4 regions of the Pectobacterium colocasium genome follow, and region 3 is predicted to be linked to each of the others. Evidence: predicted binding sites of a transcription regulator. Region 3 holds the regulator's gene; each other region holds the start of a gene.
What was found. Region 3 encodes LexA, which represses DNA repair genes until DNA is damaged. Its sites were predicted from a motif close to TNCTGTATGTACATACAGNA; they were not measured.

Region 1: uvrB (excinuclease ABC subunit UvrB) is a predicted target of LexA. The motif match lies at 1,618-1,637, and genes of this name have one in related genera.
Region 2: LCF41_RS10335 (metal-dependent hydrolase) is a predicted target of LexA. The motif match lies at 1,291-1,310, and genes of this name have one in related genera.
Region 4: LCF41_RS09490 (DNA translocase FtsK 4TM domain-containing protein) is a predicted target of LexA. The motif match lies at 2,860-2,879, and genes of this name have one in related genera.

The regions. Positions count from the first base shown of each region.
Region 1 is NZ_CP084032.1:1,891,124-1,898,965, forward strand. It holds gene bioC (malonyl-ACP O-methyltransferase BioC) at 1-313, shown strand, start outside; gene bioD (dethiobiotin synthase) at 306-986, shown strand; gene uvrB (excinuclease ABC subunit UvrB) at 1,766-3,778, shown strand; gene LCF41_RS08555 (VOC family protein) at 3,807-4,238, shown strand; gene yvcK (uridine diphosphate-N-acetylglucosamine-binding protein YvcK) at 4,214-5,146, opposite strand; molybdenum cofactor riboswitch at 5,433-5,581, shown strand; gene moaA (GTP 3',8-cyclase MoaA) at 5,569-6,558, shown strand; gene moaB (molybdenum cofactor biosynthesis protein B) at 6,593-7,111, shown strand; gene moaC (cyclic pyranopterin monophosphate synthase MoaC) at 7,130-7,645, shown strand; gene moaD (molybdopterin synthase sulfur carrier subunit) at 7,642-7,842, shown strand, end outside.
Region 2 is NZ_CP084032.1:2,290,388-2,298,229, reverse strand. It holds gene paeX (pectin acetylesterase PaeX) at 256-1,218, shown strand; gene LCF41_RS10335 (metal-dependent hydrolase) at 1,327-1,902, shown strand; gene LCF41_RS10330 (IS110 family RNA-guided transposase) at 2,101-3,069, shown strand; gene LCF41_RS10325 (L-cystine transporter) at 3,438-4,832, shown strand; gene osmE (osmotically-inducible lipoprotein OsmE) at 5,003-5,335, opposite strand; gene nadE (NAD(+) synthase) at 5,561-6,385, shown strand; gene yddG (aromatic amino acid DMT transporter YddG) at 6,481-7,368, shown strand; gene LCF41_RS10305 (ABC transporter ATP-binding protein) at 7,496-7,842, shown strand, end outside.
Region 3 is NZ_CP084032.1:637,584-645,425, forward strand. It holds gene ubiA (4-hydroxybenzoate octaprenyltransferase) at 1-237, shown strand, start outside; gene plsB (glycerol-3-phosphate 1-O-acyltransferase PlsB) at 368-2,836, opposite strand; gene LCF41_RS02915 (diacylglycerol kinase) at 2,964-3,329, shown strand; gene lexA (transcriptional repressor LexA) at 3,440-4,048, shown strand; gene LCF41_RS02925 (CsbD family protein) at 4,563-4,772, shown strand; gene zur (zinc uptake transcriptional repressor Zur) at 4,837-5,346, opposite strand; gene LCF41_RS02935 (pirin family protein) at 5,494-6,192, opposite strand; gene LCF41_RS02940 (LysR family transcriptional regulator) at 6,305-7,201, shown strand; gene LCF41_RS02945 (glutathione S-transferase family protein) at 7,260-7,842, opposite strand, start outside.
Region 4 is NZ_CP084032.1:2,090,644-2,098,485, reverse strand. It holds gene LCF41_RS09490 (DNA translocase FtsK 4TM domain-containing protein) at 1-2,801, opposite strand, end outside; gene lrp (leucine-responsive transcriptional regulator Lrp) at 2,916-3,410, opposite strand; gene trxB (thioredoxin-disulfide reductase) at 3,996-4,958, shown strand; gene cydD (heme ABC transporter permease/ATP-binding protein CydD) at 5,194-6,963, shown strand; gene cydC (heme ABC transporter ATP-binding protein/permease CydC) at 6,963-7,842, shown strand, end outside.

The DNA.
Region 1 (7,842 bases), 1.3 Mb from region 3:
ACTGTCGCGGGCGTGGCAGCGGCTGGACGGCACACAGCGGACAAATCGCTTTCTGCCACTCTCCGCCATTGACGCGGCTTGTCAGCCTTATCGGCATCATCTGGTACAAGAACGTGAAGTCTGCCTTTTCCCCGATGTATTGGCGTTAATGAAATCGCTGAAGGGAATTGGGGCGACCTGGCTGCACGAAGGGCGAACGCCGGGGCTGTTGAGCCGGGCACGTCTGGCGGCGCTGTCTGCCCACTATCCGCAAGAGCAGGGCGGCTACCCGCTCAGCTATCAACTGGTTTATGGAGTGATTTATCGTGATTGAGCGCTGGTTTGTGACAGGTACGGATACCGAAGTCGGGAAAACGGTCGCGAGTACGGCGCTGCTTCAGGCGGCGAGTCAGGCTGGATACCGTACCGCAGGCTATAAACCTGTGGCGTCTGGCTGTGAAATGACGGCCGATGGCATTCGTAACAGCGATGCGTTGGCGCTTCAGGCCAATAGCCGCGTCCGGTTGGATTATCAGGCGGTGAACCCGCTGGCGTTTATGGAGCCGACCTCGCCGCACATTATCAGTGCGGTAGAGCAGCGGCCTATTCATCTCTCTACGCTATCTACCGGTCTACGGGCATTAGAAACGCAGGCGGATTGGCTGCTGGTCGAAGGCGCGGGCGGATGGTTTACGCCGCTGTCGGCGCAAGAGACGTTCGCCGACTGGGTGGTACAGGAACAGCTTCCCGTGATTTTGGTCGTCGGCATCAAGCTGGGTTGTATTAATCACGCAATGTTGACCGCCCACGCGATTCAACACGCTGGCCTGCGCCTGGCTGGCTGGATCGCAAACGACATCACGCCACCAGGAAAATGGCACCAGCCGTATCTGCAAACGCTGCAACAGCGCCTGCCCGCCCCGATGCTGGGCGAAATTCCTTATTTATCGGATCTTCATCAACATGATCTGGGGCAATATATTGATATTGGGTTATTAGCGGGATAGTCATTTTTCTAACCCTAGACTGTTTTTAATAATCGCAGTAGGTTTTATTGTTTTTTACCCGCATTTGTTTTATGAATGTAAAACCTACATTTTCATGCTTATTAATAGCTAAAACCTTCTTGAATTTTCCCCTAACTCCCCTCCATGCCTGAATTGTTGCGATTTAGCTCTCTGCTGTTTTTAGTCTTTTTCCGTCTAATACTTATGCGATAAATCACAGAAAGAGTGTGAAGAAAATCCATATCAGAGGGAATCACGAATGAAGCGGGTATTTCTCTAACTCAGTGCTGATGCGGGGTTGTGGGAGTTATCCACCATTTCTGTGGATAACTATGTGTATTATGGATAGACAACGCGCCCTAACCGAGAGCTGGCGCGGGTTTTCGCCAGGTTGGCGCTATTCTCCACGGTTTTGCTAATCTATTTGTTATCATATGCTTAAGTAAAATCAAGCGTCTTAAGCAGCAATGGTGCGTAGTTGCATAAATTAACGTCACCGCGTGTCCCTGCATGTTACGTATTTACCCAATCTGGGGATAAATCATGATGATTTTATCTGGTAGATTGAACATGAATGTGCTAGCAAATTCATTTGTCGATTAATCATCCGATCCAGCGATAATTTTCTTGATGCTGTTTTTATATCCAGTATCATTGCGGTGGCGAATTTCGTCATTGGCATTCAGAATAACATTCCGAGCATCCACCCACGGCCATCGTCTTGAGCGATGCGTAATAACGACTAATACGTAATTAACGACTAAGTAGCGTGCTTAACGATGAGTAAAGTATTTACACTGAATTCCGACTTTAAACCGGCAGGCGATCAGCCTGAGGCCATTCGTCGTTTAAAAGAGGGGCTGGAAGACGGGTTGGCGCACCAAACGCTGCTCGGGGTAACTGGCTCAGGTAAGACGTTCACGATCGCCAACGTGATTGCCGACCTCAATCGGCCGACGATGATGCTGGCGCCAAATAAAACGCTGGCCGCTCAGCTGTACGGCGAGATGAAAGAATTCTTTCCCGATAATGCCGTGGAGTACTTCGTCTCGTACTACGACTATTATCAGCCGGAAGCTTATGTCCCCAGTTCCGACACTTTCATCGAAAAGGATGCATCAGTTAACGAACATATCGAACAGATGCGTCTTTCCGCGACAAAAGCGCTGCTGGAGCGGCGTGATGTGATCGTCGTGGCTTCCGTATCCGCTATCTATGGCTTGGGCGATCCCGATCTCTATCTAAAAATGATGCTGCACCTGACGCAGGGGATGCTGATTGACCAACGTGCTATTTTGCGGCGTCTGGCGGAATTGCAATATTCCCGCAACGATCAGGCGTTCCAGCGCGGTACGTTCCGCGTGCGCGGTGAGGTGATCGATATCTTCCCAGCGGAATCTGACGAAATCGCCCTGCGTGTTGAACTGTTCGATGAAGAAGTGGAGCGGCTGTCGCTGTTTGACCCGCTGACAGGGCACGTGCTCCAGACGGTGCCGCGCTATACCATCTACCCGAAAACGCACTATGTCACGCCGCGTGAGCGTATTTTACAGGCGATGGAAGAGATCAAGGTGGAACTGGCCGATCGCAGGAAAATGCTGCTGGCGAATGATAAGTTGGTGGAAGAGCAGCGGCTGAGTCAGCGCACGCAGTTTGACCTGGAGATGATGAACGAGCTGGGCTATTGCTCCGGTATCGAAAACTACTCGCGATTCCTTTCTGGCCGTGGCCCCGGCGAACCGCCGCCGACGCTGTTTGATTATTTGCCAGCGGACGGGCTGCTGGTCATTGATGAATCCCACGTGACCGTGCCGCAGATCGGGGGGATGTATCGCGGTGACCGCGCGCGTAAAGAGACGCTGGTCGAATATGGTTTCCGGCTGCCTTCGGCGCTGGATAACCGTCCGATGAAATTTGAAGAGTTTGAAGCGCTGGCTCCGCAGACGATCTACGTGTCTGCGACGCCGGGTAACTATGAACTGGAAAAATCGGGCGGTGAAGTGATTGATCAGGTGGTGCGTCCTACCGGGTTGCTCGATCCGCTTATTGAAGTTCGGCCTGTTGCGACACAGGTGGACGATCTGCTGTCCGAGATTCGTCAGCGTGCGGCGGTTAACGAACGTGTGCTGGTCACGACGCTGACCAAGCGAATGGCGGAAGACCTGACGGAATACCTGGAAGAACACGGCGAGCGGGTGCGTTATCTGCACTCGGATATTGATACCGTCGAACGTGTCGAAATCATCCGTGATTTACGCCTTGGCGAGTTCGACGTGCTGGTGGGGATCAACCTGTTGCGTGAAGGGCTGGATATGCCTGAAGTATCGCTGGTAGCGATTCTGGATGCCGATAAAGAGGGCTTCCTGCGTTCCGAACGTTCCCTGATCCAGACGATCGGTCGTGCGGCACGTAACCTGCGTGGCAAAGCGATTCTCTACGGTGACAAAATTACGCCATCCATGGCAAAAGCGATTGGTGAAACGGAACGCCGTCGTGAGAAGCAGGAAGCCTACAATACCGAGCACGGGATTGTGCCGCAGGGGCTCAATAAGAAAATTTCCGATATTCTGCAACTGGGGCAGCCGACGAACAGAGGCAAAGGGCGAGGCAACCGTAAAGCAGCAGAATCGGCCGCACCTTATGAGCTGATGACGCCGAAGGCGCTGGAGCTGAAAATTCGCGAACTGGAAAGCAAGATGCTGACACATGCGCAGAATCTTGAATTTGAAGAGGCTGCGGCTTTGCGCGACGAGGTGCAGGCACTACGTGCACAATTTATCGCTGCATCCTAACGATGCAAGCACTCACGGAGGATCAATGATCGACCCTATTATACCGGGTGTTGAAGTGCTGTTTGTGGCAGGTTTCGGGCCGATCGTGAAATCGCTGTCTGCTAGCCATGCGCTCTATGTCGATACGCTGAAGTTACCGCTGAAGCCTGTTGCGGAAGGGAGCGACTATCTGGTGAGCGATGAAATGGGTGGCGTAAAACATTTCGCGCTGTGGCCGCTATCACAGGCCAGCGAATCCTGCTTCGGGAATGAGAACTGGCCTACGGATCTGCCTGAACCGCAAAGCTGGCTGGAATTTGAAGTGGCGGATATGGCAGAAGCGACCGGTACGCTAAAAGCGCAAGGCTATGCGCTGCTGGTCGAGAACCGCCTTGAACCCTGGGGACAGCAGGTCACGCGTTTCCTGAGTCCCGAAGGGATTCTGATTGGCGTGACTTATACGCCGTGGCTGCGGGATTGAGAACCCAGCAGTTGTAGCGCCCGATCGATAGCCTGGCGCAGTAGCTCACGGTCATGATGGTGAGGCACATCTGCGGCGGCCAGTTCTTGCTGCACGATCAGGCGGTCGCCGATCTGACTAACATCGACTTTCGGGCCGACGATCGCCACGTCCACCACCGATTTACCCACTTTGCGTTCAATCCAGGCGAGTTTCTCCGCCAATGTCAGACGGGCGGCGGGATTACTCTGCTCGCTGCCCAGATTGCCGATGTAGACCATCGGTGCGGGCGTGCGCCGGATCGCCTGTGTCAGATCGTCCAGCAGCAGTAGCGGCATCAGGCTGGTCAGGAAACTACCGGGGCCAATCAAAATCAGGTCGGCTTTGGCGATGGCATCAATTGCCTCGCGTGTGGCCTGCACCGTCGGGTACAGCATCAAATCTTGCGGTAAAGCCGCCAGTTGATCGATCTCGACTTCGCCATAAACGGGGTTGCCCTGTTCATCAATCGCCATCAAATCAACCGGATGTTCGGACATCGGAATTAAGAAGGCATCGACCTTGAGCAGATTGCGAATCAGATTGATGGCTTCCAGCGGACGCACGCTCAGGTGATCGAGCGCTTTTAGCATCAGGTTGCCCAGATTGTGTCCGGCAAGTTCACCGTTACCGTTAAACCGATACTCAAACATCGCAGATGCCACACTGGGCGTAGTAATCAGTTGATTCAGGCAGTTGCGGGTATCGCCCCAGGCAATGCCACCTTCGGAACGCCGAATGCGGCCAGTAGAGCCACCATTATCCGTCGTCGTGACAATGCCGGTTAGCCGTGAACCCAGGGAAGAGAGTGAAGACATCACACGACCTAAGCCGTGTCCGCCTCCTAGTGCGACAACCCTGTCGAGGTCGGCCAACGTGCGATTGCGCATAGAGAACCTTATGAATGAGCCAGAGAAATATGAACTACGTGTGACAATCGTCGCTAAGGTAGCTGATTTCAGCTTAAAACGCGAAAAATCCTCACACGCGCATGACCTGAGACAATTTTCGTCGCGCATTTTTCCGTATGCTGTGCATCATAAGGTATTGAATATTCGTTATGTATTTAATTACATACCGATTTTGAGAGTGGTTGACTGTGCTTTTTCGCAGTAGACTGTTCAATGAAATCACGATTCTTTATCGGTGGTTTTGTCGTTGTCTGACGGATAACCGATAAGAATCAAACTCCTAGCCTTGGTGCCTAAGTGATGCGCGTCGTGCGCGTGATACGGTGCCCTGGCCGTGGCCTTCGCGGTCACCAGGGTGCGAGGTAGAAATGCCTGCATCTCCCGTATTTGGAAAGGTGTTTATGGTGAGTCAACTGACTGATGCGTTTGCGCGCAAGTTCTACTATTTGCGTCTGTCTATCACAGACGTCTGCAATTTTCGTTGTACCTACTGTCTGCCGGATGGCTATCAGGCCAATGGCACCAATCCGCATCGCTTTTTGTCACTTGATGAAATTCGTCGCGTCAGCCGCGCTTTTGCCGAATTGGGGACGGAAAAAGTCCGCCTGACTGGCGGTGAACCGTCTCTGCGTCGTGACTTTGTCGATATCATCGGCGCAATCCGCGAAAATCCTGCAATTAGCACGCTGGCAGTGACCACCAACGGCTACCGTCTTGCGCGGGATGTCGCGCGGTGGCGTGATGCTGGGCTAACGGCGCTGAACGTTAGCGTGGACAGTCTGGATGCACGCCAGTTTCATGCGATTACCGGGCAGGATAAATTCCGCCAGGTGATGGACGGCATTGATGCCGCCTTTGAGTGCGGCTTCGCCAAGGTTAAAGTCAACACGGTGCTGATGCGCGATGTGAACGCAGGTAGCCTGCAAACCTTTCTCGACTGGATTAAGCATCGCCCGATTCAACTACGCTTTATTGAACTGATGGAAACGGGAGAAGGGGGCGATATGTTTCGTCGTCACCATGTTTCCGGTGAGGTCATTCGCCAGCAATTGCTGCAACAAGGTTGGCAGCAGCAGCAGCGTGCTCGCAGTGATGGCCCGGCGCAGGTGTTTTGCCACCCAGACTATCAGGGCGAGATCGGGCTGATTATGCCGTATGAGAAAGATTTCTGCCTGAGCTGCAACCGTCTGCGAGTTTCTGCCGTGGGGAATCTTCATCTGTGCCTCTTTGGCGAACAGGGGATTCCACTGCGCGATTTACTGGCTGACGATCGCCATCTCGATGATTTGAAAATGCGCATTTCGGGCGGGCTGCTGGCGAAGAAACAGACCCATTTCCTGCATGAAGGGAATAGCGGCATCACGCAAAACCTGTCATTTATCGGCGGTTAATCCGCGACATCACTGATTCTTAAAGGAGCCTGACATGAGCAAAGTCAGCAGCGAATTCGTTTCTCTCAACCTTGCGGTACTGACCGTTTCCGAGCGCCGCACGGCGGAAGATGACACCTCCGGCGACTATCTGCGCGAAGCGGCGCAGTCAGCAGGGCATCGTATTGTCGAGAGTGCCATTGTGAAAGAGAACCTGTACCAGATTCGGGCACGGATCTCGGCGTGGATTGCCAGTGACAACGTGCAGGGCATTCTGATTAACGGTGGAACGGGCTTTACCGCAGGGGATGTGGTGCCGGAAGCCATTAGTGTTTTGTTCGATCGGGAAATTGAAGGTTTCGGCGAGCTGTTCCGCATGGTGTCGTATGAAGATATTGGTACGGCGACGCTGCAATCTCGCGCGCTTGCCGGTCTGGCGAATCAGACGGTGATTTTCGCGATGCCAGGTTCGACACGCGCTTGTCGAACCGCATGGGAACGCATCATTCAGGAACAGCTGGATGCGCGCCAGCAGCCGTGCAATTTTTACCCGCACTTGAAAAAATCCTCTTAACGATAAGTCTTATTCACTATGTCATCCTCTAAATCCATGGCGCCATCCTCTACGCCACAGTTGACCCACATTAACGCCGCAGGCGAAGCTGCAATGGTGGATGTTTCCGCCAAAGCGGAAACCGTGCGTGAAGCCCGCGCGGAAGCCTTTGTTGAAATGGCACCGCAGACGCTGGCGATGATTATTGCCGGTAGCCATCACAAGGGGGACGTGTTCGCCACCGCACGCATTGCCGGCATTCAGGCCGCGAAACGCACCTGGGAACTGATTCCGCTTTGTCACCCGCTGTTGCTGAGTAAGGTGGCTGTCGAGCTGGAAGCACAGCCGGAGCACAATCGGGTACGTATTGAATCCCTCTGTCGCCTGACGGGGAAAACGGGCGTGGAGATGGAAGCGCTGACGGCAGCCTCTGTCGCCGCGCTGACCATCTATGACATGTGCAAGGCCGTGCAGAAAGATATGGTGATTGGTCCGGTGCGCCTGCTAGCGAAAAGCGGCGGCAAATCCGGCGATTTTACGGCGGAGGGCGCATGATTACGATTCTGTTTTTTGCGCAAGTGCGCGAACTGATTGAGACAGACAGCCTGTCGCTGCCTGCTGAGTATGCCACCGTAGAAGACGTGCGACAGGCGCTGTGCCAGCGCGGTGCGCGCTGGGCGCTGGCGCTGGAATCGGGCAAGCTGCTAGCAGCGGTTAATCAGTCGCTGGTTGAGTTGACTCATTCGCTACAG
Region 2 (7,842 bases), 1.7 Mb from region 3:
ATTATGTCCGTCGTAGGTTTAGCAAGTTAGTTACGTTTCATTGTTACATGTAGTGTCGTTAGCTGCGATTTAGCTACATACGTTTTAGCTGTTGGAATTGCTGTGTCTGATTTACCCTCTTCGTGTATGAATGTTATTTCTTTATTAAAATTTGCGGTTCAGGGTGGTCATTTTTTCTCCGATGTGATGGCTACCCTATTTTTTTACCACCGCCCAACGATTTCTCCCCTCCTTCCCTTTGTCAGGTGATCTATCATGATTGTTCGTTCTCTGCTTGTCGGGGCCATTATGATGTCTGTAAATGGATTCAGTTGCGCCCAACCTGTTTTTCCTGTCTGGCCACACGGTGAAGCTCCGGGCGCCTCTTCGTCAACGGTACAGCCACAAGTGGTCGAACGCAGTAAAGATCCTTCTCTTCCCGATCGGGCAGCAACCGGTATTCGCAGCCCCGAAATTACCGTTTATCCCGCAGAGAAGCCTAATGGCATGGCATTGCTCATCACGCCCGGCGGTTCTTACCAACGCGTCGTGTTGGATAAGGAAGGCAGCGATCTGGCCCCTTTCTTTAATCAGCAGGGATATACGCTTTTCGTGATGACCTACCGTATGCCCGGTGAAGGCCATAAAGAAGGCGCTGACGCCCCATTGGCCGATGCGCAGCGAGCCATCAGAACACTAAGAGCCAACGCTGAGAAATGGCACATTAATCCACAGCGCATCGGTATTATGGGATTCTCCGCCGGTGGTCATGTTGCTGCCAGCCTCGGAACCCGTTTTGCGCAATCCGTTTACCCTGCGATGGATGCGATTGATAGCGTAAGCGCACGCCCTGACTTTATGGTGCTGATGTACCCCGTGATTTCGATGCAGGCAGATATTGCGCATGCAGGTTCGCGCAAGCAGTTAATCGGCGAACAGCCGACGGAAGCGCAGGTGCTACGTTACTCTCCGGAGAAACAGGTTACCGCACAAACGCCTCCTACGTTTCTGGTGCATGCGGTTGACGATCCATCAGTGTCGGTTGATAACAGTCTGGTGATGTTCAGCGCGCTGCGGGCAAAACAGATTCCGGTTGAAATGCATCTCTTTGAGAAAGGTAAGCACGGTTTCGGCCTGCGCGGTACCAAAGGGCTGCCCGCCGCTGCCTGGCCTCAACTGCTGGACAACTGGCTACGTGTTTTACCGGTAAACAACGAACAGCCGAAAGCCGCGCCATAAAAGGCGTCACACACCCTAGCCGAAATAAATCGTTACGCCGTCACCGCTTCCGCAGGCAGGAATAATCTCTTATACTGTATAAAATAACAGTTTTATTTGAGACGTTTCATGACTGCGGAAGGACACCTGCTGTTTTCTGTTGCCTGCGCGATTCTGGCTAAGAAAGTTGAGCTATCGCCAGCGCTGGCTACCGGAGACTGGTGGCACATTATCCCCGGTGCACTCCTTACTGCGCTACTGCCCGATATCGACCACCCCAAATCCGTCCTCGGGCAGCGCCTGAAGTGGCTTTCCGCGCCTATTGCCCGCCTCTTTGGTCATCGTGGATTTACCCACAGCCTTCTTGCCATCGTCGCCGGTATTTTCTTTATCCAGACGCGCCTACCGCCAGATTGGCCGATTCCGACGGATGCCTACCATGCCATGATCGTCGGTTATCTGAGCCACATTCTTGCCGATATGCTGACACCCTCCGGCGTTCCTCTGCTCTGGCCCTGTCGCTGGCGTTTCCGCTTACCGCTCTTAAACAGCCAAAAAGGCAATCAACTAGAGCGCTTTCTGTGTATTGCCTGTATCGGTTTTTCGCTGTATCAGCCGCAGAAGAATTTAAATTGCTGCACCTACGAGCAGTCATTTCGCTTTTTGCAATCCGCGCAAACCTACCTCTTCCAATACGTGAAATAACCACGTTGCCTAGCGTAATACCCTTGTATCTTGAAGTTTAGATATTATTGACAATGTAAGTTTGGCACGGTTCATGTAGCCTGTTTTACTCTGGGGTTTCTAAGCCCGTTATTTAGCTCATTGCGCATGAACCGCGCCACTCATCTGAAACCCGAACAGTTGTTTGACCTCATTTCGTATTTGCAAGGAGGGGTAAAAATGAGTCTGCCAGATTTACTTCACATCGGTATTGATGTTTCCAAAGCCTCCCTCGATATCGCTATGGGTTCTGCATTGCCGCCCTTTTCCGCCAGTAATGACCTCGATGGCTTTGACGCTATTCAGGCTGAACTGGCAAAACATTCAGTTTCTCTTATCCTCATGGAGGCCACCGGCGGACTCGAAGCTCCACTGGCTTGTTCGTTACAAGCTGCTGGTTTTGAGGTCGTCGTTATCAATCCCCGCCAGGCAAGAGACTTCGCTCGCGCCATGGGATATCTGGCTAAAACCGACCGCATTGACGCCAAAGTATTAGCGCAAATGGCTGAGGTCATTGACCGACATCCTGAGCGTGAACGTTTCATTCAACCCCTGCCAGATATTCAACGTCAGGCTCTGGCCGCTCTCGTCACGCGGCGACGTCAACTCGTTACCATGCTTGTGGCAGAGAATAACCGACTTGCTTCGGCTCACCCTCAGTCCCGCAAGAGCATAAAGACGATCATTAATGCCCTGAAACACGAACTCGCTCGAATTGACCACGACATGAACAAACATGTTCAAAGCCATTTCAAAGCGCTTTCTGATTTACTTGGCAGCGTCAAAGGCATTGGGACGACCACCATCTCTACCCTTCTGGCTGAGTTGCCCGAACTGGGGACACTTTCCCGTCGGCAGATAAGTGCGCTGGTAGGCGTTGCCCCTTTAAACCGGGACTCTGGGAAAATGCGTGGCAAACGGACAATATTTGGCGGAAGATCCAGCATACGTAGCGTGTTGTATATGGCCGCGCTGGTTGCCACACGTTTTAATCCGGTGATTAAAGATTTTTATACCCGCCTTGTGAACGCGGGTAAGCCGAAAAAAGTCGCGCTTGTCGCGTGTATGCGTAAACTTCTGACTATTCTGAACGCGATGCTCAAAACGGGTCAGGCTTGGGACAACGATTTTCATCGAGCTACCCCATGAAAAAATGTTGTTCAAGACAGTTGCTAAATAATTCGAGTTTCATGCAGGCGGCAAGAGAAGGACAAATTCGTCGGGAACGAATTTGACCAGCCAACGGCTGGCCTTCGGTGAGAGACAGGATGTCTCTCATTTCATCCCGATGAGCTTACTTAAGTAAGTGATTCGGGTGAGTGAGCGTAGCCAACGCACATGCGGCTTGAAGTATGACGGGTATAGACATATCTCTGTAACATGATGGCAAAAGACCTGCTATCCTGTGCGCGTTTGTTATTTTTTATCGCAAAAAATCACACTGCCCCTACCGACTTACGCTGCCGTGCTGGGTTGCGGGCAATGTGGCGCGATTCACTGATAGGGAGCAAAGCCGGATGAATTTTCCGCTACTCATAAATATTCTGCTATTTGTCGTATTACTACTCGGGCTTGGTTACGCCAACCGTAATGCCTCCTGGAGTCTGGCAAAGAAAGTGTTGCTGGGTTTGGTTGTCGGGGTGTTATTTGGCCTGGCGCTGCATCTGATTTATGGCGGAGACAACCCGGTCATTAAGCAGTCCATCTCATGGTTTAATATCGTCGGTAATGGCTATGTGCAGCTGTTACAGATGATCGTCATGCCGCTGGTCTTTATCTCCATCCTGAATTCCGTTGCCAAGCTGCATAATGCGTCGTCATTAGGGAAAATCAGTCTATTAACCCTTTCCACCCTATTGATCACCACGCTGATTTCTGCGCTGGTCGGCGTCTTTGTGACTAACCTGTTTGGCCTGACGGCGACCGGGCTGGTACAAGGTGCGCAGGAAACCGCGCGATTAACGGCGATTGAAAACAACTATGCGGGTAAAGTTGCAGACCTTAACGTGCCTCAACTTATCCTGTCATTCATTCCTAAAAACCCGTTTGCTGAGCTGACTGGCGCGAACCCGACATCCATCATCAGCATCGTCGTCTTCGCGGCGTTCCTGGGCGTTGCGGCTCTGCAACTGCTGAAAGATGACGCGGTGAAAGGCGAACGTGTGTTAACCGCCATTGACACGCTGCAATCCTGGGTGATGAAACTCGTTCGTCTGGTGATGAAATTGACCCCTTACGGCGTCATGGCGTTAATGACCAAAATGGTCGCCAGTTCTAACCTGCAAGACATCCTCAAGCTGGGCAGCTTTGTTGTCGCCTCCTATCTGGGGCTGGCGATTATGTTCGGGGTCCATGCACTGATTCTGTCTTTCACTGGCATCAATCCAGCACGTTTTTACCGCAAAGTCTGGCCGGTGCTGACGTTCGCGTTTACCAGCCGTTCCAGCGCGGCGACGATCCCACTCAGCATTGAGGCACAAACGCGCCGTATTGGCGTGCCGCAATCTATCGCCAGCTTTGCCGCGTCTTTCGGTACAACCATCGGTCAGAACGGCTGTGCGGGGCTTTACCCAGCCATGTTGGCCGTCATGGTCGCCCCAACGGTCGGCATTGACCCGTTGGATCCAGTCTGGATCGCAACGCTGGTCGGTATCGTCACCATCAGTTCCGCTGGCGTAGCCGGTGTGGGCGGCGGCGCGACCTTTGCCGCGTTAATCGTCCTGCCTGCAATGGGGCTGCCGGTGACCCTGGTTGCGCTGCTGATTTCCATTGAGCCGCTTATCGATATGGGCCGTACGGCACTTAACGTCAGCGGTTCGATGACAGCCGGTACCGTCACCAGTCAGTTGATGAAGCAGACAGATAAAACGGTTTTCAATGCGCAGGATGACGCTGAATTGACACACCGCTAGGCCACGTTTGTCATACAAAAGAAAACGCCGACTGCTAATGCTGTCGGCGTTTTTTTATGACGGACATCCTGGTTCGTCACCCTACGGGCCGTTGCTACACAACGTTGAAAAACGTTCCCTACGCTTTTTTATGACACTTTTCTAATGACGGTATTGTACAGTCAGGTGACTTAACGCTGTGGGTTAGTGTCGTAAGCCTGACAGCTCTGGAAGCCTTTATTGAGAACATGTCCCGTGTCGTTGTAACTCACAAAATAGTTCTGCGCGGTGCCATCGCGATTTTTCAGCAGATAATCGCTACAGGTTCCTTTGGCATTCACCAGACGTTTTTCCGTACCGCCACTCCCGGCAATTTGGTGAACCTGCTGCTTCGTCATTCCCACTTTCACATCTTTCACCACGGGCTCATTGACATAACTTTCTGCTTTGTTATAAGCCGAACATCCCGCCAGCATGACAGCACCCGCTGCCGCAATACATACCAGTAATCTGTTATTCTTCATTTCATCACCTCATTATTATGGGTCACCCTAAGGCTAGTAGGCAGCGACCACTTTTTCAAATCATAACGCAGGTATGTAACATATTGGTCGATAGTCAAAAACCGGTTATCTATAAGGAAAATGACTACCTGACAGCTTGTTCTTTTTCTTCACACCAATTCGTTTTACACTCAGGTAATCGTAATAATTCTTTTGCAGTATCAATAAGTTCAGGAGGGAGATGGCATGTCATTACAAAACGACATTATCCGTGCGTTGGGAGTGAAAAGCAGCATCGTTCCAGCACAGGAAATCCGCGTTAGCGTTGATTTTTTAAAGAATTATCTGAATGCTCACCCGTTCGTTACGTCGTTAGTTTTGGGCATCAGCGGCGGTCAGGATTCCACGCTGACCGGCAAATTGTGTCAGACGGCTATCACGGAATTACGCAATGAAACGGGGAACGCGCGCTATCAGTTCATCGCCGTTCGACTGCCTTACGGCGTACAAGCGGATGAAGCCGATTGTCAGGACGCCATCGCATTTATCCAACCGGATCGCGTGTTAACCGTCAATATCAAGCCCGCCATTGAGGCCAGTGAGGCCACCTTGCGCGCCATTGGCGTAGAGCTGTCCGATTTTGTCAAAGGCAACGAAAAAGCCAGAGAGCGCATGAAAGCGCAGTACAGTATCGCGGGGATGAACGCCGGGTTGGTCGTCGGTACCGATCATGCAGCAGAGGCGGTCACGGGCTTCTTCACCAAATACGGTGATGGTGGTACTGATATCAACCCAATTTTCCGACTGAACAAGCGTCAGGGCAAAGCGCTACTCCGTGAACTGGGTTGCCCTTCTCATCTTTATACAAAAGCCCCTACCGCCGATCTGGAAGACAATCGACCGTCCCTCCCCGACGAGGTTGCGCTAGGCGTCACCTATGAAAAGATCGACGACTATCTGGAAGGCAAACAGGTCGATGCGAAGGATGCCGCCACTATTGAAAGCTGGTATCGCAAAACCGAGCACAAGCGCCGTCCGCCGATTACCGTTTTTGATGATTTTTGGCGGTAAACCATCGCGGTAAGCACCACCGGACGCGGATAACAGCGTCCGGTTTGCCCTTGGTTTTTTCTGCACAGGCAATGTGAAGGATGACAGGAATAAAGATGACGCCACAACGCGCCACACTCACGGGCTTGCTGGCCATCATGCTATGGAGCACATCCGTCGGGCTGATCCGCAGCTTGACAGAAGCGCTTGGCCCCATCGGCGGCGCGGCGATGATTTATTCCACCAGCACACTCTGTCTACTGGCTTTTTATGGTCTTCCCCGCATTACAACGCTGCCCCGAGTCTATTTGTTCGCAGGCGGTGCGATGTTTGTCTGCTATGAGATTTTTCTGTCGCTCTCCATCGGGTTAGCGGATAGCCGCATGCAGGCGATAGAAATAGGGATGATTAACTATTTGTGGCCCAGCTTGACCATTTTCTTCTCACTTTTTATCAATCAGCAGAAAAGCCGTTTTCTGCTCTGGCCGGGTCTCGCACTCTCGCTGGGCGGCATTGTGTGGATTATGAAAGGCGACAACAACTGGACGCCAGCACTCCTATGGAACAACATTCTTGCCAACCCACTCGCCTACAGTCTGGCGTTTTCTGCGGCTTTGACCTGGGCGCTCTACTGCAATATCACCAAACGTTACGGACAGGGAAAAAGCGGCGTATCGTTGTTCTTTTTCATCACGTCCCTCGTACTATGGATAAAATATGCCTTGAGCGCTGAAAGCGCCATTTCATTCACGTTACCCAGTTCACTGCAACTGCTCTTTATGGGCGCCTCAACGGCTCTGGCCTATTCTGCCTGGAATGCCGGCATTCAGCATGGCAATCTGACGCTGCTGGCAACCGCCTCCTACTTTACACCCGTGCTTTCCACCTTGCTGGCCGCGATCTGGCTCAACATCACGCCCGCTATTTCATTCTGGCAAGGCGTCGCCATGGTCACCGCTGGCTCACTACTCTGCTGGTATGCGACGCGTTCTTCTACTGGTTGAAGGCTGTATCACCCTGATGTGCGATCGCGCTTCCAGGTCAATAAAACCCTAATCTGCGCGCGGTCACATTCTTCGCGCTAACCTGTTATAGTCACATGCACATTTCGTTACCTAAAAAAAGTCACACATGTTAAGGCGTTTCTTTTCTTACTATTCCCCTTACAAAGGGTTATTCGTCCTCGATTTCGGCTGTGCCATTATCGCTGGGCTGCTTGAATTAGGGTTCCCGATGGCGATTAAAGCGTTCATCGACAAGCTGCTACCGGCTCAGGACTGGTCGCTGATCCTGCTAGCGTCGGTGGCGCTATTGGCGGTCTATTTGCTGAATACCGCGCTGATGGCCATCGTCAACTATTGGGGACATGCACTGGGTGTGGGTATTGAAACCGATATGCGGCGGCAGGCCTTTGAGCACCTGCAAAATTTGCCGTTCCGTTACTACGACAATATGAAGACCGGGCATATCATCACCCA
Region 3 (7,842 bases):
TTTGACAATCTCATCATCGGGTTATTGCAGTTTAGCATGCTGGCGCTGCTGCTGATTTTAGGAAAGATCAGCGGATTGGGAACCCCTTACTATATTTCGCTGCTGGCGGCGGGTGGGATGTTTGTCTATCAGCAAATACTCACAGCCGGTCGTGAGCGCGATGCTTGTTTTAAGGCGTTCCACAATAATAAATACGTGGGAATGGCGATATTTATTGGTGTGCTGTTTGGCCTGTAAGCTGAACATCAGAGACAAAAAAGCAGCGATTTCTCGCTGCTTTTTTTATGGCACAACATCTACTGTGTTGGTAACGCTAAACACATCTGCGGCTTGATGGCGGCAGACCGTCCGCCATTTTCCAGCCTGACTACGCCTGCGTTGTCTTTTCTACTTCCTGACTATCGGCTTCCATTTCAGTAGATGAGCTGGCGCTTTCAATGGTCAAACGCACTTCCGGGGTGATCAGATCGCCGAGAATGTTGTAGATCGCGACGATATCGCCTTGTGCCGCTTCCGCGCTGTCGGTGATATACCCTTCTGTCCGTAAGGTCGCGACCAGCGTTGAGAACACCGCTTTATCAAAGAATTCCGGCGCGTTGATACCGTGCAGAACGGACAGGCGTTGCGCCATATTCCGGCTTTCTTTCTCCAGCGTGCCGCGGTTGATTTCTGGGTTCGCACACAGCAACGACAGCGTAATCGCATAGCGTTGCAGCGTTTCACGTACGCCTGCTGACAGCAATTGCAGCGTACGGATACGCGGCGGATTGATAGCCAGTTCACCGTCACGGCTGCATAGCAATTGCTGTTGAATCAGCTCGTTAGCCAACGTTTCCAGCACGCCCGGTAACTGTTCTTTGGAATAGTGTAGGAACAGTTCAGATTGCAGCAGCGGATAAATCAGCGCGATCTGTCGTACGACTTCGGCAAGCGTAATCCGGCGATGATGGATGACGATGCTGGCGATCAGCGACGGTAAGACCAACAGATGCTGGATGTTATTGCGATAGTACGTCATCAGAACGGCCTGCTCGCGCGGCAGAATGATGATATCGCCAATACTATCCTTCTCGACTTCGAACTTGTTCATGCTCAACGCATGTTCCAACAGTTCATCTGCTGTCTTTTTCGGAACCGTAATATCTTTGTGGTAAGGAACCTGGCGCAGCAGTTGCAGATAGCAATCCAACTGTTCTTGCATTTGTTCGCGCGTCAGCGAGCGCTGGCGCGATGCTAGCAAGGCCGTCGAACACAGGTTCATCGCGTTTGCCGCCGCAGAATTATTGATGCGCACCATGATATCCATAGAGATATCCTGCACTGTCGGCGTTAGCCAGCTTGGGCGCTGTGCTTCGATAGGGTCAATCGCATCACGCCATTGCGGAACATGCTGATTCAGATAGGTGGTCAATGGGAGCGGTTCGCCGAAGTTCACATACCCTTGGCCGAGATTACGCAGTTTGCGCAAACCGCGCACCATCTGCATAAAGCCTTCTTTTTCCTTCACCGCGCCGCGCAGTTCTTTCGCATAGGTGCCGACTTCCATCACATGCTCGTAACCGACATAAATCGGCACCAGCGTGATAGGGCGCGTACCGCCTCTGAGCATGGCCTGAATGGTCATGGCCAGCGTACCGGTTTTAGGCTCTAACAGACGACCTGTGCGCGAACGTCCACCTTCCATGAAGTATTCCACCGAATAGCCACGGGCAAACAGTTCACCCAGATACTCACGGAAAATCGTGGAATACAGCTTGTTGCCTTTGAAGGTACGGCGAATGAAGAAAGCGCCAAGACGGCGGAAGATTGGGCCTGCTGGCCAGAAATTAAGATTGATGCCCGCGGCGATGTGTGGCGGCACTAAGCCCTGATGGTACAGGACGTAGGACAACAGCAGATAGTCCATGTGGCTGCGGTGGCAAGGCACATAGACAATACCGTGACCATCCTGCGCCAACTGACGAACGCGTTCGGCGTTATGGACGTTTATCCCCTGATAAAGGCGGTTCCACGTCCAGCTTAAAACGCGATCCGACAGACGTACGGCCTCGTAGGAGAAGTCGGCGGCAATTTCTTCCATTAGCGCAATCGCGTTCTGCTGCGCTTTCTCAGTAGAAATCTTCTTACTGCGCGCCTCATCGTCCACGGCTTTCTTGATCGCTTTGGAATCCAGCAGCTTATTAAACAGCTCCTGACGTACCGGCAAGCGTGGGCCAACTGCCGCCAAACGTTGGCGAGAGAAGTGCATACGCGCGACACGCGCCAGTTTGTGGGCTATGGTTTTGTCTGTGCCATGCTCGGTCGCCATATAGCGCAGTGACACTGGGCTGGAGAAGCGGACAAAACTGTCACGGCCTAGCCACAGAACGGCGAAGAATTTCTCAATACCGTTGAGCAATCGCAGGTGCGGTGTGGCCTGAGAATGGCCTTCCCGACCCGGAGAACGCCCAAACATCACGGAAACCGGCACCATCTGAACGTCTAAATCTGGATTGGCGCGATGCAGGTCCAGATAGTCGTGGAACAGTTTGACGGATTTCTGCTTGGGTACGTAATAGCGGAAGACACGCGGCCCGTCATTAATAAAGACGTGGCTTGGGAGTTCGACGCCGTTGAATTCGAACGACTGCGAGGGATCGGGTAACCCCAATGCCAGGCACTTCGCACGTAGCGTCAAGAGATCTGCCTGAGAGTTATAAGGCAGAACATAGAGTATAGGACGTGAGGGATCTAACCCCAGCTCGACCACAGGATCTGCGGGAATAACTTTGCTTTTAACCAGCAGTTTCAGTGGGAGATTCAATAGTTTATAGTAAATTTTACGCCAACCTGACATAACAACTTGGAGCCTCTTGTTAGCAATGCGCCGCAAGGATACCAGAAACTGCGCCGGAGATCTGTGGTGATGAGACAACATGAGCGCGTTAAAATGCGAACTATTTTGCATAAATAGCGGAGGATAAATGAATAAAGCAACGGGGATGATCCGGATTATTAAGGCGACCGGTTATTCCCTTAAGGGGCTAAAGCAGGCATGGCAGCATGAGGCGGCGTTTCGTCAGGAAACCGTACTGACTATTGTCGGCGTGATTATCGCGTGTTTGCTGCCAGTTACGCTGGTTGAAAAACTGCTGCTGATCGGGTCTGTCGTATTGATTATGCTCTTTGAGTTGGCTAATAGCGCCATTGAAGCGGTTGTCGATCGTATTGGCCCTGAGCATCACGAATTATCCGGAAGGGCGAAAGATATCGGCTCGGCAGCTGTTTTTGTTGCCATCGTGTTAGCCGCTGTCGTATGGGTCAGCATTCTCTGGCAACATTTTGCCTGACGGTACGCATAAATGAATAAAAGTCAGAGGCTTTGCCGATATCTCCATTCCCAATTGTGGCTTACCTGTATATACTCACAGCAAGACTGTATAAACAACCAGGGGGCGGAATGAAAGTATTAACAGCAAGGCAGCAGCAGGTTTATGACCTGATCCGCGATCATATTGCGCAGACCGGAATGCCACCAACGCGCGCGGAGATTGCTCAACAGCTGGGGTTTCGCTCTCCCAATGCGGCTGAAGAACATCTGAAAGCGCTGGCGCGTAAAGGCGTTATTGAGATTGTATCCGGCGCTTCTCGCGGTATTCGTCTGCTGATGGAAGAAGAAGCGGGCATTCCTCTGGTTGGTCGCGTGGCTGCCGGTGAGCCTCTGCTGGCACAGGAACATATCGAATGTCACTATCAGGTTGATCCTGCCATGTTCAAACCCAGCGCTGATTTTTTGCTGCGGGTGAGCGGTATGTCAATGAAAGATATTGGTATTATGGATGGCGATTTATTGGCCGTGCATAAAACAGAAGATGTACGTAACGGTCAGATCGTTGTCGCGCGTATTGACGATGAAGTGACGGTGAAGCGCCTGAAAAAGCAGGGCAATATGGTGCATCTTCTCGCGGAGAACGAAGAGTTTGCCCCGATTGTTGTCGACCTGCGTCAGCAAAGCTTTTCGATAGAAGGCTTAGCAGTTGGCGTGATTCGTAACAGCGACTGGAGCTAACGGTTCATAGAGATGCACTGTTCACCTGTCTGAATCAGTGCATCATCCTCTTTCTCTTTCTCTTTGTGTTAATCGCGTCATGTGCTAGTCACTTTATGTGTGGGGTGTCCCGCGTGTTAAGCTGCTAGCTGTATATATTTCGTTACATTTATCGTGTGTTCTCTACGATTCCTCTTACCACCTGTTTTCCCACTGCTTTTGCGGTGATGTTCTCTTTCCTAACGTCTTTTTTAGCTACAGATTCCTATTTTTCAATTTTAATCGAAATATTCGACTATAATTTTTATCAAGATAAGCATTTTTATCTTGATTGGTTGTTTGGTGATTGATCATCAGCGATCACATTTAGGTTGGCCCGGCAATCAAGGGAGACAGTGGCGAAGCACACCGTGATGGTTCACACCATGATGACGCTGCTTACTGAATAGACCGATTTATCTGATTATCTGAAACTGACGCATAAGTCGGTAGTCACGATTTTTATGCGCAATTCACCTAAGGTACGGAGATTCTTATGAATAAAGACCAAGCCAGCGGTAACTGGAAACAGTTTAAAGGTAAAGCGAAAGAGCAATGGGGCAAATTAACGGATGACGATCTGACGGTCATCGAAGGTAAACGTGACCAACTGGTAGGGAGAATCCAGGAGCGTTACGGGTACGCAAAAGAAGCGGCAGAGAAAGAAGTGAAGCACTGGGAAGAACACCACAAATATCACTGGTAGTGAACGTGATGCTTCTGCGCAGAAAGAGACGATAGCCCTTGGGGCTATCGTTTTTTAATCGAGGTTACCGCTTTTTAATTGGAACCGTGTGGTCGTGGTCGCAATGATCCGGCTGTTTGCACGATGCCACTTCCTGACAGCCGCCACATAGCCCGTGAGCTTCCACAACGCTGTGACGTAGCGTAAATCCTGACTGCTGTGCCAGGCTACGTAGTGTTTCTTCCACACCTTCGGTTTGACGTTCCGTGACCTGCCCGCAGCGATCGCAGATGAACAGGGCTGATGTATGGCTGTGGTCTTCAATATGGTGGCACAGCACGTAGCTGTTGTTTGACTCAACTCGATGAATGAAGCCTTGTTCCAGCAGAAAATCCAGTGCGCGATAGACGGTCGGCGGTTTGGCCTGAGGTTCGGACACTCGCAGCAGATCCAGCAGGTCATAAGCGCTGATAGCGCCGGACTGCTGCGCCATTAGACGTAAAACCTCTAACCGCTGCGGCGTGAGACGCACAGCGCGCTGCTGACAAATCTGTTCAGCCTGGGCAAGAAGTTTGTCCTGTTTGGTTGAATCCATTGTCATATCACCCTGACGCATTGAGGAACAAGACGGATATCTTACCACGGCTGAAGAAAAACGCCGAACTGGCGGCGTTTTCCTGCGAAAACAACTTCCTGTAAAAACAACGAACAGAAGTCCCTGTAAAAACAGCGGACAGAAGCGCTACACGACCAGGTCGATGAGCAGCGCCCGTAAAGGTGTTTCTGCCTGTAGCGTCAACGCCGTTTCTTCTTTGACAAAGGCGCCGTCGCCGCAATGTAGGGCTTCACTGTGCTGATTGCCTTTTACCACCATTGAACCGTGGATCAACTGGAGGTATGCCTGATTGCCCTGTAGTGCGATCGTGCTTTGCTCATTCTGCTGGAGATCGACATGATGGATCCAAACCTGCTGGCGCAGTTGCAGACTCGTCTGTTCGCCTTCCGGTGAGGCAAGCAGAGTGTGACTTGATGAATCCAATTCCATGCGCTGTAACGGGCTGTTCTCTCGAGTCTGGCAGGCATTCAGCCATAACTGCAGCCGTGTCAGTGGTTTACTGGGGTTGGTATTATGTTCGCTATAGCTGACGTTTGGCTGAGTCGCGAGTAGCAAAACATCGCCAGCTTTGGCCTGAATGTGGCGACCATTGCTGTCGCGGTATTCAGCTTCACCCTGCAGAATGATGTTCAGAATATCAACCCGTGGGTAGGTTCGCGGCTGAAATGATGCCCCCGGCGCTAATACTTCCTGATTGAGCACGCGTAGAGAAGCGTAGCCCAGCAACTGTGGGTCAAAATAGTGACCAAAAGAAAAGGTGTAGCGTGCTTGCAGCCAGCCATAGTCGGCCTGGCCGCATTGCCCCGCTGCTCTTCGTGCGATCATAATTTTTATCCCCCAGATAATTATTTATTAAACCGATAGTAATTGTGTGGACGTTGGATTGTTAGCTAGTTAATCTGGTGGGTATATTCAAAATTCCTGAATGAGTACCAAGATGGCGAAAGAACGAGCATTGACGCTGGAAGCCTTGAGGGTTATGGATGCGATCGATCGTCGTGGCAGCTTTGCCGCTGCGGCAGACGAGCTGGGTAGGGTGCCTTCGGCACTGAGCTATACCATGCAGAAATTGGAAGAAGAGTTAGATGTGGTGTTGTTCGATCGTTCCGGGCACCGTACTAAATTCACGAATGTCGGGCGTATGCTGCTGGAACGTGGACGTATCCTGCTGGAGGCCGCGGATAAGCTCACGACGGATGCGGAAGCACTGGCGCGCGGCTGGGAAACGCATCTGACGATTGTGACGGAAGCGCTTATTCCGACTCAGCGGCTTTTTCCGTTAATCGATAAGCTGGCGCTCAAAGCGAATACACAGGTGTCGATTCTGACGGAAGTGCTGGCGGGCGCGTGGGAACGTCTTGAGCAAGGGCGTGCCGATATCGTGATTGCACCGGATATGCATTTTCGCTCCTCTTCAGAAATGAATACCCGCAAGCTGTACACGATGAATAATGTGTATGTTGCCAGCCCAGAGCACCCGATTCATCAGGAGCCTGAACCACTGTCGGATGCCACTCGGGTGAAATATCGCGGGATTGCGGTGGCGGATACCGCACGCGAACGCCCGGTGCTGACCGTACAATTGCTCGACAAACAGCAGCGTCTGACGGTGAGCTCGCTGGATGATAAGCGGCGTGCGCTGCTGGCTGGGTTAGGTGTCGCGACCATGCCTTATCCGATGGTCGCGCAAGATATTGCCGAAGGGCGTTTGCTGGTGATTGGGCCGGAGCATCAGATGGAAAGCCAGATTATTATGGCGTGGCGGCGAGACAGCATGGGCGAGGCGAAATCCTGGTTCCTGCGTGAAATTCCAAAACTGCTGAACCAGCCCTAAACCCTGCATTTTTTGCGGCAAGGTGTGGTTTCACACCTTGCCTCTGCACTTCATTATGTCAGTATAAATCGACAAACGTCTTATCACGGTGGTGAGGCTGGTTCAGATCTTGCTCTGGACCCAGCGAAATCACGCCATGCGGATTAATCGTGCCGTGGCTACGATAGTAGTGGTGACGAATATGCGCCATATCGACGGTATCGGCGATGCCAGGCATTTGATAAATATCACGCAGAAAGCCGAACAGATTGGGATAATCGCTCAGGCGATATTTATCGCATTTAAAATGCGTGTGATAGACCGGGTCGAAACGGATCAGTGTCGTCCACAGGCGCAGATCGGCTTCGGTTAATTGCTCACCGGTCAGGTAGCGCTGTTTTGCCAGTATGGCTTCCAGATCGGATAATGCGGCAAAAACGGTCGTTGCTGCTTCATCATAGGCCGACTGACTCGTCGCAAAACCGGCTTTGTAAACGCCGTTGTTGACCTTGTCGTAAATCCAGCCGTTCAATTCATCAATCTGAGCGCGTAGCGCTTCTGGGTAGTAATCTCCTGCCGCTGCGCCCACGCCGTCAAACGCGCTGTTCAGCATACGGATGATATCGGCGGATTCATTACTGACGATGGTGTGTTGCTCGGTG
Region 4 (7,842 bases), 1.5 Mb from region 3:
GGCGTCATATCCATACTGTCGCCCGGCTTCCAGAACGGATCGGGGATCGGGCGTCCCATCGCATTTGCTGTCATCACCCGTTCGTTGTATCCCGCCAGATTACGCACGCCAAGCGCCGACATCAGCTTATAGCGACGTTCCATTTCACCGACGCACCAACGCAACGCATTTGCCGCATCCTTCATGTCGGTCACGACTTCCGTCAACAAATGCGGAATACCTTCGTACACCGAAAGTTCCAGCATTTTCGGGTCGATCATGATAAAGCGCACGTCTTCCGGCGTGGCTTTATACAACATACTGATAATCATGGCGTTGACGCCGACCGATTTCCCCGACCCTGTCGTACCCGCAACCAGCAGGTGCGGCATTTTCGCCAGATCGGCAACGACAGGATCGCCTGCAATATCTTTACCCAGCACAATCGACAGCGGCGACGGATTATCGCGGAATTTGTCGCAATCCAATACTTCACGCAGATAAACCGTCTGACGATGCGCATTCGGCAGTTCCAGACCGACATACGGTTTGCCTGGAATCACCTCAACAATACGCACTGCAACAACGGACAGAGAACGCGCCAAATCGCGCGACAGATTCGAGATACGTGCGGCTTTAACGCCCGGTGCCAGATCCAACTCAAACCGCGTGATCACCGGGCCTGGCGAATGATCGACCACATCTGCTTTTACCCGGAAATCAGCCAAACGCGCTTCGATCAGTCGCGCCGTCTGTTCCAATGCGAAATTATCAATAGGCGCTTCGCTAGCCGGCGGCGGAGTCAACAAATCCAACGTTGGCAGCGGCGTAGTTGGCTTCTGCAGCGGTTGTTCATTACGCATCAGGAACGGGTGAATCAAGCCATCCATTGCCGGATGATGCGTTGGTGTTGCCACCGTTTCCTGTTTCGCGGCCTCAACAGGCGCTGACGTTGGTTGCGCTGGCTGACCAAACATCAACGGGTTGCGCTCATCCTCATCATCCTCATGTTCACCAGCATGCATCGGCGGAAACTCGGGTTCAGAACGGTAGGACGGCGGTGTATACGTGGACTCGCTGAACGTAGGCGGCTCAGGCTCGCGCTCACTCTCCGCGCTAAACGGCGAGAATGAAAAAGCGTTATGCGATGTGACAGAATTTGGCTGAACAGGCGCACTGACCACACGCGGTGCTATCGGAGCAGGGATTTCCTCATCGCGCTGCAATGCGCTGGCATCATAACGTGACTGCTGCTGTGCCGCGAAATCCCTGGCGAGCTGCGCTTGTAGAAGCGCGTCTTCATCGTCTTCCTGTGACGGATATTCATCACCGTAACGCTGGCGTTGCTGATCCAGATACGCTTGCTGCAATGCGGCTTCCTGCTGGGCGATATCATCCGGCGTCTCTTCCTGATACACATCATTCGCCAATTCCGTTTCTGCACTACCGCTCTGCGCCTGCAACCTTGCTTGCTCTTCAGCCAGCCGCTGCGACGGCAGTTTGATTCCGTAGGACGCCAGCTCGCGGCGAGTAGGAATACGCACCGGATTAGGGCGCGGCAGTTCCGGTCCAACGCCGCGTTTAATCTGCGGGTTATCATCCCCATCGGCGCTGAACGCTGGCATAAAGGTGTTGTTCGCGTTGAAATCCGTACCACGCTCAGGCTGTGGTGCCTCAGCAAAGGGCTGAACCGCCGCTGCCGTTACGATCGGCGGTACGGTACTCTCTCCGTAACTATTCCCGTAAGGTGCATACGCGCTGCTATGGAGTTCAGGCGAGCTTGCGATCTCTGGCATTGCCGCTGGCGTTTCAGGGATTTCAAACGAATACAGCGGCGGATTTAGCGACGGCGTCTTATCGATCGTTGATGGGACAACAGGTGGCACAATACCAGACGATGTGTCAGGCAACGCCGAATCAGACGCGGCCAGTTCAGGGAATGTTGCCCCCGCAACTGACGCCTCTGCTGAGAGAACTGGCTGTGTCGCTGTCGGTGCGTTCTCAGCTAACGGTGATGACTCGTCTATCTTATTGTCTGCCGTCGTGTCGTTTACCGCATCAGCCACGGAAGGCTCAGAAAACAGAACATCATCGTCATCACGCTGTTGTGTGACTGCCTCACCCGACGCCTCATCGTGACGCAGATTAAGCGCATCGCGCTCATCCTCTTCACGATCGTGTTCTTCGCGATAGTCCTCGTCGCGGCGTGAACGGTTTGACATAAACGTCAGACAACCCAAGACACCTGCGCCAATTTTTTCAGCGATCGTTAACCATGACCAGCCGGTAAACAGTGTTAACCCTGCCCCCCACACGCACAGCAGAATCAGCGTCGCACCCATGCTGTTGAAACGCGGGATCATTGAGCTGCTCAACAGGCTTCCCAACACACCACCGGAAGCAAAATAGTAGAGATCGTCAATATTCAACGCAGCCAAACCGCAAGAGGTCAGGATCAGCGCCAATGTCCCAATCAGGCGAAGTGAAAAGGTAAAATAGTCAATAGTCTGGTTGTTATCACGCTGGCGGAAAGCGACCCAGCACAGGGATAACATAATCGGTGGAATGGCGTAGGCCAGCACACCAAAAATGAAGAACAGCGTATCCGCCAGCCATGCACCTGCTACACCACCGAGGTTGTGAATCGGTTCGTGCCATGCAGTCTGTGACCAACTGGGGTCGGAAGGGCTGAAACTGAGTAGTGCGACACTAAGATAAACCGCAAAAAGTGCCACAACGATTAAAATCGCTTCAAGCAAACGACGTGTTCCACTGAGTTTTTTCAGGGTAACGTCTTTATCTTCTGTATATTCCTGGCTCAAGAGTCTCTCCAGGGGCCTGTAAGGTTTATGACAAAGCGCCGAGAAAACCCGGCGCTGGGACTGTATAAATTCACAGGAGTGTAGCTGAATTTATCGGGTTTTGCACCCACACGTTTATCGCGTCTTAATAACCAGACGGTTGCTTTGCTTCACTTCTTCCATCACCACGTAGGTACGGGTGTCGTTTACGCCCGGCAAACGCAGCAGCGTTTCACCCAGAAGCTTACGGTAAGCAGACATATCCGGCACGCGCGTTTTCAACAGGTAGTCAAAATCACCAGAAACCAGATGACATTCCTGAATTTCTTCCAGCTTCTGCACCGCAGCATTAAACTGTTCAAACACATCAGGCGCGCCGCGGTTTAGCGTTATTTCAACAAAAACCAGCAGTGACGCATCCAGATAATGCGGGTTTAGCAGTGCTGTGTAACCGTTAATGAAACCCTGTCTTTCCAGACGACGCACGCGCTCCAGACAAGGTGTTGGCGACAGCCCAACACGTTTGGACAGCTCGACATTGGAAATACGCCCATCTTTTTGCAATTCGTTCAGGATGTTACGATCAATACGATCGAGATCTTTTCCTGGCCGTTTTTTAGTGTCTACCATTATTATTGTCTCTCTTCACTTTTCCCTGCACCCGCTTACCCCGATAGACCTCATGTATCAGAGCTACCCTTAAAGAAGACACGCTGCCTATTTTGTATATCAAAAGTCATTAACTTCTCGTTCTCGCCCCACGTATTGCTCACCCGCGAAAAAGACCATCACGTCATATCCGTGGCCCAGAGGCCTACTACCTGCGCAAAAACGAATAAAAAACCGAGCTTTTAACTGTCCACATACAAAAAATTTCCTCTTACCCAGATGTTTTCGCAAATGCACAGCCGATTGTCAAAGCAAAACAACGAAAATCAGAAGAAACTGCCAGATTGGATAAGCCAGAGCCATTCGCCAAGGTGACTTCAATCATTTTACTTATGAATGTGGCTGATTTTTCAGCTATTTGTCATCACCATCGCCATTAACGATTAAACAAATAGCCAGCAACTTTTCTGCATACTTTTTTTACTCCTGTAATTTCCTTACAATCGTTCTCATTGTCCGTGGTAGAGACTGTTCGTAATAAGTCAGCGTGTTTGTCGTAGAGACCGTTCATATGAACATTATCCGCCGTAATGAAATGAGGAAAGCATGGGTACCGTTAAACATCACAAGTTATTGATTCTGGGTTCAGGCCCGGCTGGCTATACTGCCGCAGTTTATGCTGCACGGGCGAACTTACAGCCAGTATTAATCACTGGTATGGAAAAAGGCGGTCAGTTGACGACCACGACCGAAGTCGAAAACTGGCCGGGCGACGCCGATGATTTAACAGGCCCACTGTTAATGGAACGCATGCACGCACATGCAACCAAGTTCAATACCGAAGTGATCTTCGATCATATTGAACGTGTTGATTTACAGAACCGCCCCTTCCGTTTATTCGGTGATAGCGACGAGTACACCTGTGACGCGCTGATCATCGCCACTGGGGCATCGGCTCGCTACCTTGGTCTGCCATCTGAAGACGCATTCAAAGGCAAGGGCGTTTCCGCCTGTGCAACCTGTGACGGATTCTTCTACCGTAATCAGAAAGTTGCCGTGGTGGGTGGCGGGAATACCGCTGTTGAAGAAGCGTTGTATCTGTCTAACATCGCTGCGGAAGTGCATTTAATCCACCGCCGCGAGACGTTCCGTTCGGAGAAGATTCTGATCGATCGTCTGATGGACAAAGTCAAAAATGGCAACATCACCCTGCATACCAACCGTACGCTGGACGAAGTGCTAGGCGATGATATGGGTGTGACCGGTGTTCGTATCCGCGATACGCAAAGCGATGCAGCGGAAGAGCTGGAACTGGCTGGCGTGTTTATCGCTATCGGTCATAGCCCGAATACGGCTGTGTTCGGCGGTCAGTTGGAACTGGAAAACGGCTATATTAAAGTGCAATCCGGTATTCACGGCAACGCGACACAGACCAGTATTCCTGGCGTCTTTGCCGCAGGCGACGTTATGGACCACATTTACCGTCAAGCTATTACCTCCGCAGGTACTGGCTGTATGGCGGCACTGGATGTAGAACGTTACCTGGACGGATTAACCGTCAGCAAGTAATACGCGATTAAGAACGGAGCGGCGATAGCCGTTCCGTTTCTTCCCTCTGATTACCTCACGCAACACAAAAATTGATCGTCTCCCACATTTCATCTCTCCTTTTCGTTTGCAGCGCGTCCCCGTCGCGGTAACATGGCATCTATCTGCCTGATAGAAGATAATTTTGTTAACTAACAGTTACATAAGAGTTATTTTCTGTTAAGTCCATTTCTGCAATATAACGAACTGGTGCCTGATGAAAAAAACCAGACAGCAAGAACTGACCGCCTGGCTGAAACAGCAGAGTAAGCTGGCGCAACGTTGGCTACGGATTTCACTGCTGCTTGGATTCCTGAGCGGTGCATTAATCATCGCACAAGCCTGGCTATTAGCTACGCTGCTTCATGCCCTTATCATTGAGCATGCCCCCCGAGAATCCCTGCTCTCCCCGTTTTTTCTACTGATCGCGACCTTCATTCTACGTGCGCTCAACAGCATGTTACGCGAGCGCGTCGGTTTTCTGTGTGGGCAAGCGGTTCGACAGCAAATTCGTAAACTGGTACTGGACCGACTGCAACAGCTTGGTCCTGCGTGGGTACAAGGCAAACCCGCCGGCAGTTGGGCAACGATGATTCTTGAGCAGGTTGATGATATGCAGGATTATTACGCCCGCTACCTGCCACAAATGTATCTTGCCGCGCTGATTCCGTTACTTATCTTAATCACGATCTTCCCGCTCAACTGGTCTGCTGGCTTGATTCTGTTTTTGACTGCCCCGCTCATCCCGCTTTTTATGGCGCTGGTCGGCATGGGCGCGGCGGATGCCAACCGACGAAATTTTCTGGCGCTGGCTCGCCTGAGCGGACATTTCCTCGATCGCCTGCGCGGAATGGAGACGCTACGCCTGTTTCATCGTGGCCAGGCCGAAACCGAACAAATCCGCCACGCTTCCGAAGATTTCCGTAGCCGTACGATGGAAGTCCTGCGCATGGCGTTTCTCTCCTCGGGTGTACTGGAGTTTTTTGCCTCCATTTCGATCGCCGTTGTCGCCGTCTATTTCGGTTTCTCTTATCTCGGGGAACTGGACTTCGGCCATTACGGAATGGGGGTAACGCTCTTTGCTGGTTTTCTCGTGCTCATTCTGGCGCCGGAATTTTTTCAGCCTCTGCGTGATCTGGGTACGTTTTATCATGCCAAGGCTCAGGCTATCGGCGCAGCAGAATCGCTAGTGACCTTTTTAGCCGAGGAAGGTGAAACGGTAGGCTTTGGCACTCAAATATTCAGCAGCGATACCGCCATTGCTATTCGGGCGGAAGATCTGGTTGTCCTCGCGCCAAATGGCACACCGCTAACTCAACCGTTGACGTTCGATATTCACGCAGGCGAGCGTATCGCGCTAGTCGGCCTCAGCGGCGCAGGAAAAAGTTCGCTGCTTAATGCGCTTCTAGGATTCCTGCCCTATCGCGGATCACTGACCGTTAACGGTCAGGCCTTAAACACGCTAACCCCTGAATCATGGCGTAAACAACTGAGCTGGGTTGGGCAAAATCCCCATTTACCGGAGCAAACGCTGCGCAGCAATATTCTGCTGGGCAACCCGCAGGCCAGTATTGTGGAGTTACAGCAGGCGATTGAGCGTGCCTATGTGCAGGAGTTTTTACCACAGCTTCCACAAGGGCTGGAAACCACAATCGGTGACAGCGCGGCGCGCTTATCCGTCGGGCAGGCACAGCGCGTCGCCGTTGCCCGCGCGCTGATCCATCCTTGCCAATTATTGTTGCTGGATGAACCTTCAGCCAGTCTCGATGCCCATAGCGAAGAGTTGGTTATGGCGGCGTTGAACGAAGCCGCACGCCACCAGACCACACTACTGGTCACGCACCAGCTCACGGATATCACCGAATATGACGCGATTTGGGTCATGGACGGCGGTCAGTTAGTCCAACGGGGTGATTATCAAACACTCCGCGCCGAAGTTGGTGGCCCCTTCGCGGCGCTGCTGGCACAACGACAGGAGGCGCTGTAATGGCTCAGAGAAAAACGATGCAGGTATTAAAACCGTTTCTGGCACTCTACCGCCAACACATCTGGCGCTTAAGCCTGGGCATTGTGCTGGCTATCGCTACGCTACTTGCCAGCATCGGCCTGCTCGCGCTATCCGGCTGGTTTCTGGCGGGTGCTGCACTGGCAGGCATTGTTGGGCTACTCACCTTCAACTATATGCTGCCAGCCGCCGGCGTGCGGGGTGCGGCGATTGCACGTACGGCCGGTCGCTATGGCGAACGAGTCGTCAGTCACGATGCCACCTTCCGCGTTCTGCTGCGCTTGCGTGTTTTCACTTTTTCTCGCATTTTGCCGCTCTCTCCGGGTGGGCTGGCGCAATTTCGTCAGGCTGAACTGCTCAACCGGCTTGTGGCGGACGTGGATACGCTCGACCACCTCTATCTTCGTGTGATTTCCCCCATCGTTAGCGCATTCGCCGTCATTCTTATCGTCTGTTACGGTCTGAGCTTCATTGATGCCTCATTGGCGTTAACGCTTGGTGCCATCATGCTGGTGTTGCTGCTGTGTCTGCCGGTTCTGTTTTATCGGGCAGGAAACGGTATCGGGCAGGATTTGACCGCGCTGCGGGCACAGTACCGCCTCCAACTGACCACCTGGCTGCAAGGTCAGGCGGAACTCACCGTCTTCGGCGCACTCGATCGCGTTCGTCAGCAGTTGGCGCTGGTGGAAATTAACTGGCTGCGTCGTCAACGCCAACAGGCCAATCTTACCGGCCTGTCTCAGGCGGTGATGATTCTGTGCAGTGGGCTGACCGTTACCCTGATTCTGTGGCTGGCAGCAGATGGCGTTGGTGGTAATCCGCAGCCCGGCGCGTTGATTGCCCTGTTCGTGTTTGCCTCGC